One region of the Psychrobacillus sp. PGGUH221 genome, then DNA from elsewhere that is predicted to be linked to it. Evidence: riboswitches for the same ligand, from Rfam matches in the RefSeq annotation. Region 1 holds a riboswitch; the other holds the start of a gene.
What was found. A riboswitch is a leader RNA that binds a small molecule or an ion and turns the genes downstream of it on or off. The one in region 1 is predicted to bind cobalamin.

Region 1 (5,034 bases):
TAAAACAAAAATGACGATGAATCAAAAAGGATTCATTGTCATTTTTATATTGTTCTTGTTTTGGACTGACTTCAATAAAATTGCAGACGTAATTTTTGCAAGGCTCATAACAGTGCTTAATCTCGTATTATTTAAAGAGTATGTAGGAAAGCTCGGATCTAAATAGTTTACAATCGCTTTTAATTGATAGTTTCCCACTTCGGGAAGCGGATTATTAATAGCATTTCCAGGAATGAGGGGACCATCTTTTAATATAATTGATCCGATTTGGTGATTATCTCCTAAACAGGCATCCACACTAAAAATAATTGGTTCATTGAACTGGCTATTAATTTCTTTTAATACAGCTTCTAAATTTAGTGCGTGAACGGGCTCTTCGATTGTTCCGAATACATGATATGGAAAGTTTTTTTCTTTTAGCATCGTTCCAACAAAGGGACCGAAAGAATCCCCAGTCGATCGATCTGACCCAATACATAAAAAGACAATATCAATGGTGCCAGTCTCACATAATGTACTAAGCAGATAAGACATCTCATTCATATCTTCTTCTGTCGAAGAATTTAATGAATAACTGTAATACAACTTCTTAGTTTGTGTATGCACTCTTCTTTTTTTCTTAAAAGGAAACAACCCGTTGCGCCCCCTTGAAAATAATAGATTTTTTATTAGAGTATCATGAAAACGTTTTCACTGAAAGTTTTGTATAACAACTCGAATTTAATTTTGGAACCGTTAATTTCCGTTCCAGGCGGACGCTTTCCGCCGGCATGGCTTCAGCCGCTTCCCTCGCTCCGCTCAGTCCAGGGTCTTCAGCTCATGCTATTCCGGCTGGAGTCGCCGCCTTCCAAACCAATAAAATGGACAAAAAAACAAAATAAAAATCGATATCAATTAACCTACTGCCTTTTTTCTTCAGTGGGGCATTCGGTAGCTTGCAATTGAATAAGATAGCATCTATTCACTAATTATCCAAAAAGGTATTAACCAGTTTTCAAAAGTTAAAGGAGAGCGACGAACAGACTGCAGCAACAATATTACCGAAAAAAGAAGGGTTGATCTTGACGACAGTCACGGCCAACCCTTCAAAATAATCCTGCGGTAACTTTGAAGCCAAAGTCTGTCCAAAGCAATCCGAAAACAATTGTAACCAGTTTTTGCTTTTTAAAGGGCTCGCTTGCGCTTTTCTAATATATTTTAAATGAATCGGTTGAATAAAGTCGATAATCGGTTGAATACAACTAATATCAGTCGAATACTATGAAAACTTCTGTCGACAATAAAATGTTTTAAGGTATAATGAAATCGATGCATCAAGAATATTTTGAACATAAAGGTGCTTGCTAGTTTACTAGTAAGTTAAAAGGGAAGCTGGTGCAAGTCCAGCGCGGTCCCGCCACTGTAAGTGATTGTACATGATCACAAGTCAGAAAACCTGCCTTTATGCGTTTACACTTTACTACCTACGAGGATAGGTTATGTGTAAGTCCGCTTGGCATGTTTTAACCTAGCAGATTTATACCTATTCTATCTCTCGTTCATGGAACGAGAGATTTTTATTTGCACAAAAATGGAGGAATTACAGATGAAGAAGTTATGGCAATTATGGATGACATCCGCACTTGCAGTATTATTGTTAGTTGGATGTTCTCAAGAAGAAGCAAAACCTGTTGAAGACAAGGACACTACTCAAGAGGAAGCGACAATAGAAGAAACAGAATTCCCGATTACGATGACCGATGCGGTTGGCAATGAGATAACGTTGGAAGAGGCACCAAAAACAATCGTTTCGATGTTGCCAAGTAATACAGAGATTTTATTTGCGCTTGGACTTAATGAAGAAATTATTGGAGTAAATGACTACGATAACTACCCTGAGGAAGCGCTTGAAAAAGAGAAAATCGGCGGTATGGAATTCAACGTAGAAAAAATTGTATCCATGAATCCAGAAATCGTGTTTGCACATGAGTCAATGTTGGGAGCTGGCGATGCAGGTTTACAACAAATCCGTGATGCTGGTGTAAAAGTGTTTGTCGTAAAAAATGCGGCTGATTTTAATGAAACATATACAACTATCGAACAAATTGGTCGTGCTACAGGAAAATTACCAGAGGCACAAAAAATTGTGGAAGATATGAAAGCAAAAGTAGAAGAAGTAAAAGCAAAAGTGGCGAATGTAGAAACAAAGAAAACTGTGTTCGTTGAAACTTCTGATGTTCCGGAAATTTATACACCTGGTAAAGGGACATTTATGCAAGAAATTTTAGATATGGTAAATGCGGAGAATATTGCGGCTGATCAAGAGGGCTGGTTTATGATAGCTCCAGAGGAAATTGTAAACCGTAATCCAGATGTGATTATCGTAATGTATAGCTACGTAGAAGGAATTGTAGATAGTGTGAAGGCACGTGATGGTTTTGATACGATTAATGCTGTTAAAAATGATGCAGTAGTACAGGTTGATGAAAACTTAACTAGTCGAACAGGCCCACGTCTTGCAGAAGGATTAGAAGAAGTAGCGAAAGCAATCTATCCGGAGGCTTTTAGTGAGTAAATCCATGATCGGCTACACCTTGTCTATTATTGCTCTTTTAGTGGCGATATGGCTAGGTGTATCGGTCGGATCCGTAAAGGTACCGATCAGCACATTATGGGATAGGGGAGCAGATGAAATTGCGACCAATATCGTTTGGAAAATTCGCTTGCCGCGGGTTGTTCTTGCAGGGTTAGTTGGTGCATCACTAGCCATTGCAGGAGCCGCGTTTCAAGGTTTATTAAAAAACCCGCTTGCCGACCCTTATACGTTAGGAGTGTCGTCCGGTGCCTCAGTAGGCGCTGTGGCTACGCTCTTTTTCGGTATTTCGGTACCATTTCTAGGAATTTATACGTTACCCATTTTCAGTATGATAGGTGCATTAGTTACGATGCTTCTTGTCATTACATTTGCCAAATTAGTCGATCGTGCGATGAAAATGGAGACGATTATTTTAACTGGAATCATTTTTAGTTCTTTTTTAGGCTCGGTTATATCATTAATGATTGCGTTAACAGGAGAAGAGCTTAGGCAAATCATCGGCTGGCTGCTTGGTAGTGTATCGATGCGAGGCTGGAGCTATGTACAGATGGCATTACCTTTTATCGTCATAGGTTCGATTTTATTAGCTTTAAACAGAAGAGAATTAAATGCACTGTTATTTGGTGAAGAACGTGCAAAGCATCTTGGAGTTAATGTAAAAAGAAGAAAAATGATGATCTTGATAGGCGGGTCTATGTTGACGGGAACAGCAGTAGCAGTATCTGGAACAATTGGTTTTGTTGGGCTTGTTGTTCCACATATGACGAGACTTTTATTTGGATCGGATCATCGACATGTATTACCTCTTAGCTTCATCAATGGAGCATCCTTACTCATTATCTGCGACTTAGTTTCTCGTACAATAATTTCACCAACCGAGCTACCAATTGGAGTAATCACTGCATTTATTGGTGCACCAGTGTTCGCATTTATTTTCTTTAGACAGCGAAAAAAAGGAGGCGTTTAACATGTTGAAGGTAGGAAACTTGTCAGGTGGTTACGACCATAAATTAATCGTTAAGGACGTCTCCTTTGAAGTTGGAAAGGGTGAAATGCTTGGAATACTTGGTCCCAATGGAAGTGGGAAATCTACTTTGCTGAAGGTGATGAGTGGGATTTTACCAATGAGTTCTGGGGACGTATTAATAGAGGGGAAATCACTGCAATCGTACTCATCTAAAGAGCTAGCTAAAAAAATGGCAGTTTTGCCACAATTACATAGTCAAGCATTTTCACATACGGTTAGGGATACAGTATCTCTTGGCCGATATCCGCACCAAAGCGGATGGTTTTCCTCTTGGTCACATGAAGATGAAGTAGCTGTTAAGGAAGCAATGAAACTAACAGCAATGGAAGTGTACGAGCATCAATTACTTGACCTATTATCCGGTGGGGAGCAGCAGCGAGTATTTGTTGCTCAAGCACTTGCACAACAAGCACCAATATTTTTGCTCGATGAACCGACAAACCATTTAGACATTGCACACCAAAAACAATTACTCGATACTATTAAAACGCAAACAATTGAAAAAGGAATTACCGTCATAAGTGTATTTCATGATATAAACCTTGCATCCCTATATTGTGATAGGCTGTTATTAATGGAGCAAGGGGAAATTAAAGCAATCGGAGAGCCTCATGAAGTAGTTAAGAAAAATCAGATTGAAACAGTGTACCAAGCACGAGTTAGTACGAATCCACATCCAGAACTTCCAAAGCCGCAGATCACTATTCTTCCTGATGTGAATGAAAAGATAGTAAATGACCAAATAACAACCGAAAACTTTCAGGTTACAGATGAGCTCGTTGTATTTCAAGCAGAAAAGCAGCTAAGAACATGGTCATCTGCTGTCATAAATGCAGGAAGTGGCTGGTATCGATCATTTGTAAATAGAAGAGTAGATGCACAGTATAATATTGATAATGCTCAGATGGAAATGCAGGAGTTCCTTGCAAATCATGGTTTTTCTGAAACAGAGACAGTTGGAATGATGACAGCTGTTCAAACGAAAGATGCTGTTATTAAGGAGTATGAAGGAGACTTTGGTTCTGTCTTCATCATGGTGACAGCAGGTGTTGGAAATGCAGTAGATGTATCAAAAGCGTATGAAGTTGAAAATTTTCCGGTAGTAGGAACTATTAATACTTGGATTATAATAAACGGAACTCTTGCTGAAGAAGCATTTCTACAAGCAGTGATAACTGCAACAGAAGCAAAAACGAAAGCGCTAACCGCTGAATCTGTAATGGATCCACGAACAGGCACAATCGCAACTGGTACATCTACAGATAGCATTTTAGTGGCTGCGACGCAGCAAGGGAGCTATATTCCATATGCTGGGCCAATCACAGAAATAGGAAAGAAAATTGGACTCGGTGTGTTTGAATGTACCGTAGAAGCAATCCAAACTTATAAAAAAGTAAAAGGCTGGGTGTAGGATGGGTCCGCATATTATTGC
Region 2 (5,034 bases), on a different contig from region 1:
GCACATATGAATACGAATGATTATGAATCACTTCCTGCTGTGCTAGAATAATCATTAATGCATTCAAGCTAGAATCAGTCAAAAAGTCTGCTACTTTTCCTGCAAAGTCTGTTTGCACACTGTCTAAAAGGGCAAGCAAACCAATTATTTTCAAGAATGCTTCTCGCTCATTATCTGTTAGCCCCGAAAATTGCTTAATATCATTGCTCATATTAATTTCAAAAGGGGTCCAAAAATTACCGAGCATTTTTTTATATTTTGGATATGCCCAATTAAATCGTACATCGTCCCAATTTAATATATTGGAACTTTGGCCGTTCACGATACTAGTAGAACGGTTTGGCGCTTCTTTATCCATTAATTTTCTTTTTTCTAACTGCATATTAGCTTTTCCTCCTTAGCTTGAACAAGAATCACAATCGACTAGTTCTACAGAAGTTGATCGAACGTAATAAGTTGTTTTCAGCCCGCTATTCCACGCATCTAAGTGTAAATCAAGTAATTCTTTTGCTTTTATTGTGTTTTGAACATATAAATTTAACGAAACACCTTGGTCAATATGGCGTTGACGTGCAGCATTTTGTTTTAAAGTCCAGTGTTGATCAATAAAGTAAGCTGATTTATAAAACCACGTAGTCTCTGAATTTAAATCTGGTACAGTAACTGGAATTTTGTAATCTTTCTTCTCTTCGGAGTAAAACTTTTGAAAGATAGGATCTATGCTCGCCGTGCTTCCTGCTAAAATGGAAGTAGACGAGTTAGGTGCAACCGCCATTAAATAGCCGTTTCGGATTCCATTTTCAGCGACTTCCTTACGCAGTTCATTCCATTCTTGTCCCTCGTATTGTCGTTTTTCAAAATAGGCTCCAGTTTGCCAATCTGACCCTTCGAATAAAGGATAAGCGCCTTTCTCTTTCGCCAATTCGGCAGAAGCTTGAATCGTTAAGAAAGCAACCTTTTCATAAAGTTTATCAGCAAATTCAACTGCTTCATCTGACTCCCAGCGGATACTATTTAGAGCAAGCAAATGATGCCACCCAAATGTACCAAGGCCAATTCCTCGATAACGAGCATTTGTACGTTGCGCTTGAGGTACCGGAATCATATTTAAATCAATTACATTATCGAGCATACGCACTTGGATCTTTATCAAACGCTCCAATACATTTTCTGGAACCGCTCGTCCTAGATTAATAGAAGATAAATTACAAACTACAAAATCCCCCGCTTTACGTTTTGTCACAATCACATCGTCTTCTAATTGAATGGATTCAAAAGAGGTAGCACTTTGATTTTGAAAAATTTCTGTACATAGATTACTACTATAAACCATTCCTTCATGCTTGTTTGGGTTACTACGATTTACTTCATCTCGGTAAAACATAAATGGTACTCCTGTTTCCAACTGGGAACGCATAATACGTTTTATCAAGTCTATTGCTGGAACAGTTTCGCGTGATAATCGATAATCATTCACACATTCCTCGTATTTTTCTCGGAAAGAACCTTCGCCACGTTTCTCATCGTAGAAATCCTCTAGGGAATAGCCTTTTAATTGTCGTACTTCATGCGGGTCAAATAGGTGCCACTCTTCTCGTGCGTCTACTTTCTCCATAAATAAATCCGGTAAGCATACCCCTGTAAAGATATCGTGTGCACGAAGACGCTCATCTCCATTGTTCAAGCGTAAATCTAAAAATGTAAAAATGTCTTTATGCCAAACATCTAAGTAAACAGCAATCGCACCTTGACGCTGACCAAGCTGATCCACACTAACTGCCGTATTGTTTAATTGCTTGATCCATGGAAGTACACCACTAGATGCGCCTATAAAACCTCGAATAGACGATCCTCGACTTCGCACTTTCCCCATATATACTCCGATTCCGCCACCGAATTTAGAAAGGGTCGCTACGTCTGTGTTACTGTCGTATATCCCTTGAAGACTGTCATCAACCGTATCAATAAAACAGCTAGATAACTGTCCATGTGGCTTTCCAGCATTTGAAAGTGTTGGTGTTGCTACAGTCATATAAAGGTTACTCATTGCCCAATATGCTTCTTTTATTTTGCCAATTCTATTTTCTTTTTCTTCTTTCATTAGCGTCATTGCAATGATTAGCCAACGTTCTTGTGGAAGTTCAACAATTGATTTATCAAAGTCCCTTGCGACATAACGATCAAGTAAAGTTTTAACACCAATATATGTAAATAAAAAATCTCTCTCTGGAACAATTATTTCTGCTAACTGTTGTAATTCATCAAACGAATAGGCTTCCGTCAAACTAATGTCGTAAATTCCATTAGCAGCTTGAAGTTGTACATTGCTAGCAAATTTACTGTAAACATTATTAGATGTTGTTTTTCTTTGACTAGCGACTTGTTCATATACATGTGCCAAATGAATGCGCGCCGCAACAAAAGTCCAATACGTTTCTTGCTCATCTAAAAAACTTAATGCTTCCAAAGACATCGACTTAGACCAAGCAGAGGTGTTACCCTCCGGATTCTTCTTCATCCATCTTTCATGTGATTTAATGAGTGGTGCCATATTGTCTTCTCCGAATTCTTTTACTAAATGGTGGAGTACCTCCTGTTTTTCTGTAAAGGTAATTGATGTCATTTTATTTCCTCCTTGTTTTGATTATGGGTTCTGCTGGAGTGATAGTTGCTTAAGGACACAAAAAAGCGATGTCCCAAGCCTCTTCGGCTGAGTCATCGCTCACATTAAAAAAGTAGGAAACAACAAGACATCTAAAAATTAATTGAGATAGAGTCCTTCGCCCCCACCTCTCAACCCCCGAAGAAAGTGTTGCTTCACCGATGAAAAGGCAGGTCTACTGGCTCATGCTTCACCCTCCTGTCGACCTTCCCACGATTTCTCGCAGTGGCTATTTCAACAGTCGTCCACACTTACAGTTGCGGGGACAGCTTCGGCATTTCACCGAATTCCCTTTTAAACCATAAAGGTACCTAATTATCGTTCAAATACTATATGTTGTGTTATATTCACTTATATACCCTATCATATTGTGTTTAAACTTGTACATAGGAATAAAGTACGTGTCTTTCTTTAGTCATAATAAAAGGGCAGACAATTCAAAATGTCTGCCCTTTTATTACATAAATACGATAACTGCTAAAATTGCTGCTATCACTAAACGATAGATTGCAAATGGCATTAATTTGATACGAGAAATTAGTTTTAAGAAAAATTTGATGGAAATTAGCGCAAATACAAATGCACTGATAAAGCCTGCTGCATAAAAGCCCATATCCCCCATATTAATCTCTTCCCAGTTTTTTACCACAGACACTAGACTAGCCCCTGCCATAATTGGAACAGCCATGATGAATGTAAAATCTGCTGCTGTTTTATGATCCATCCCAAACAATACCCCACCGGAAATAGTTGCACCTGAGCGAGAGAATCCTGGCCATAAAGACAGACATTGTACTAATCCCACTTTAAATGCCTTAGCATACGTAATTTGATCCAAGCTATTGATAGACGGTTTTTTCGGACCAAATTTATCCGCAATAATCATAAAAATAGAACCTGCAACTAGACTGTATATAACTGTTTCTACGCCAAATAAATTTTCATCAATAAAATCTTCTAATAATACTCCTAATACTCCTGCAGGAATTATACCAACGATTACATGTAGTAAATTAAAACGCTTGCTCGAATTTTCGCTTTCTATCTTATATAATCCTACTAAACTAAATAATCGTTTCCACATAACAACCACTACAGCTAAAATAGAACCAAGCTGAACGACAATTTTAAATGTATTCGCAGAATACTGACCTAAAAATTCTTCCGTTTTCAACCACATATCATCAACAATAATCATATGCCCTGTAGAAGAAACAGGAGCAAACTCTGTCATACCCTCAACAAACCCTAATATAATCGCTTTTAATAATTCTAGAAATTCCATAAGATCTCCTTAGTCACGTTTTTTAAAATACCAAACAAGAAATGCAATACCTACTATCGCTAAGATAATATACACTATGTTCGAGTAGATATCCATATACCCTACTATTTCATCCCAATTCTCTCCGACTGCTGCTCCTATTGATACTAACACTGTGTTCCATATCAAAGTTCCTAATGTCGTAAACCAGAGGAATAAGCCAAACTTCATATTAGACATCCCTGCTGGAATGGATATTAAACTTCTAACAAGTGGCACGAGTCTACCGAAAAAGACTGCCCAAACACCATATTTATCAAACCATGCATCTGCTTTATGAATGTCTTTAATAGTCAGTCTTAAAATTTTTCCGTACTTCTGTACAATCTTCTCTAAACGTTCTACGTCTAAAAGTGAGCCAATCCAATATAAAAGAGCTGCTCCAACAACGGACCCTGAAGTAGATGCAATAATAATTCCAAGCTTTGTCATTGTTGTTGTTGTAGTCATAAACCCACCGAGCGTTAAAATCACCTCTGATGGGATTGGAGGGAAGATATTTTCAATTAATATTAAGAAAAATACACCAAAATAACCGTACTGACTAAGCCAGTCCGAAATCCATGCTTCCATTATTTGTTCACGTCCTCTAGCTTAATGTTTACTGCCCATAATTCCGATTGACTACCTAAGCGAATAGGCGGACCCCAAAATCCAAAACCGGATGATACAATCGCATGCAAGCTTCCTTTTTGTTTATACCCATAATCTAGCTCAAATACCTTTCTCGTAATAAGATGATTTGGCCACATTTGTCCTCTATGCGTATGACCTGAAACATGAAAATCTACCCCTTCCGTTTCAGGTATCAATAAATTCGAAGGTGTATGATCCATAACAAACCAAGGAAGATTATCTTTTTCGGGACGTAATTCAGAAAGCTGCTTTCTTTCTCTATTCGTCAAATCTTCTCTACCAGTTAAATAGAACGATTCTGCCAACACAATAGTTTCATCTAACAACATATGTACATTAGACGCTTCCATTTCTTCTACTAATAGAGGAATTTTCTTACCATAGTATTCATGATTGCCGAGTACCCCATATA

Region 2: it holds a riboswitch for cobalamin, as region 1 does, so the genes downstream of both, PGC35_RS05310 (ribonucleoside-diphosphate reductase subunit alpha) here and PGC35_RS03095 (ABC transporter substrate-binding protein) in region 1, are expected to answer to the same signal.

What each region holds. Positions count from the first base shown of each region.
Region 1 covers NZ_JAQMHQ010000001.1:672,439-677,472, reverse strand. Annotated here, with positions in the region: gene yyaC (spore protease YyaC) at 22-633, opposite strand; cobalamin riboswitch at 1,318-1,457, shown strand; gene PGC35_RS03095 (ABC transporter substrate-binding protein) at 1,586-2,554, shown strand; gene PGC35_RS03090 (FecCD family ABC transporter permease) at 2,559-3,542, shown strand; gene PGC35_RS03085 (adenosylcobinamide amidohydrolase) at 3,544-5,013, shown strand; gene cbiB (adenosylcobinamide-phosphate synthase CbiB) at 5,015-5,034, shown strand, end outside.
Region 2 covers NZ_JAQMHQ010000002.1:266,873-271,906, forward strand. Annotated here, with positions in the region: gene PGC35_RS05305 (ribonucleotide-diphosphate reductase subunit beta) at 1-382, opposite strand, end outside; partial or broken gene PGC35_RS05310 (ribonucleoside-diphosphate reductase subunit alpha) at 398-2,641, opposite strand; cobalamin riboswitch at 2,814-2,992, opposite strand; gene PGC35_RS05315 (undecaprenyl-diphosphate phosphatase) at 3,120-3,947, opposite strand; gene PGC35_RS05320 (DedA family protein) at 3,957-4,559, opposite strand; gene PGC35_RS05325 (metallophosphoesterase) at 4,559-5,034, opposite strand, start outside.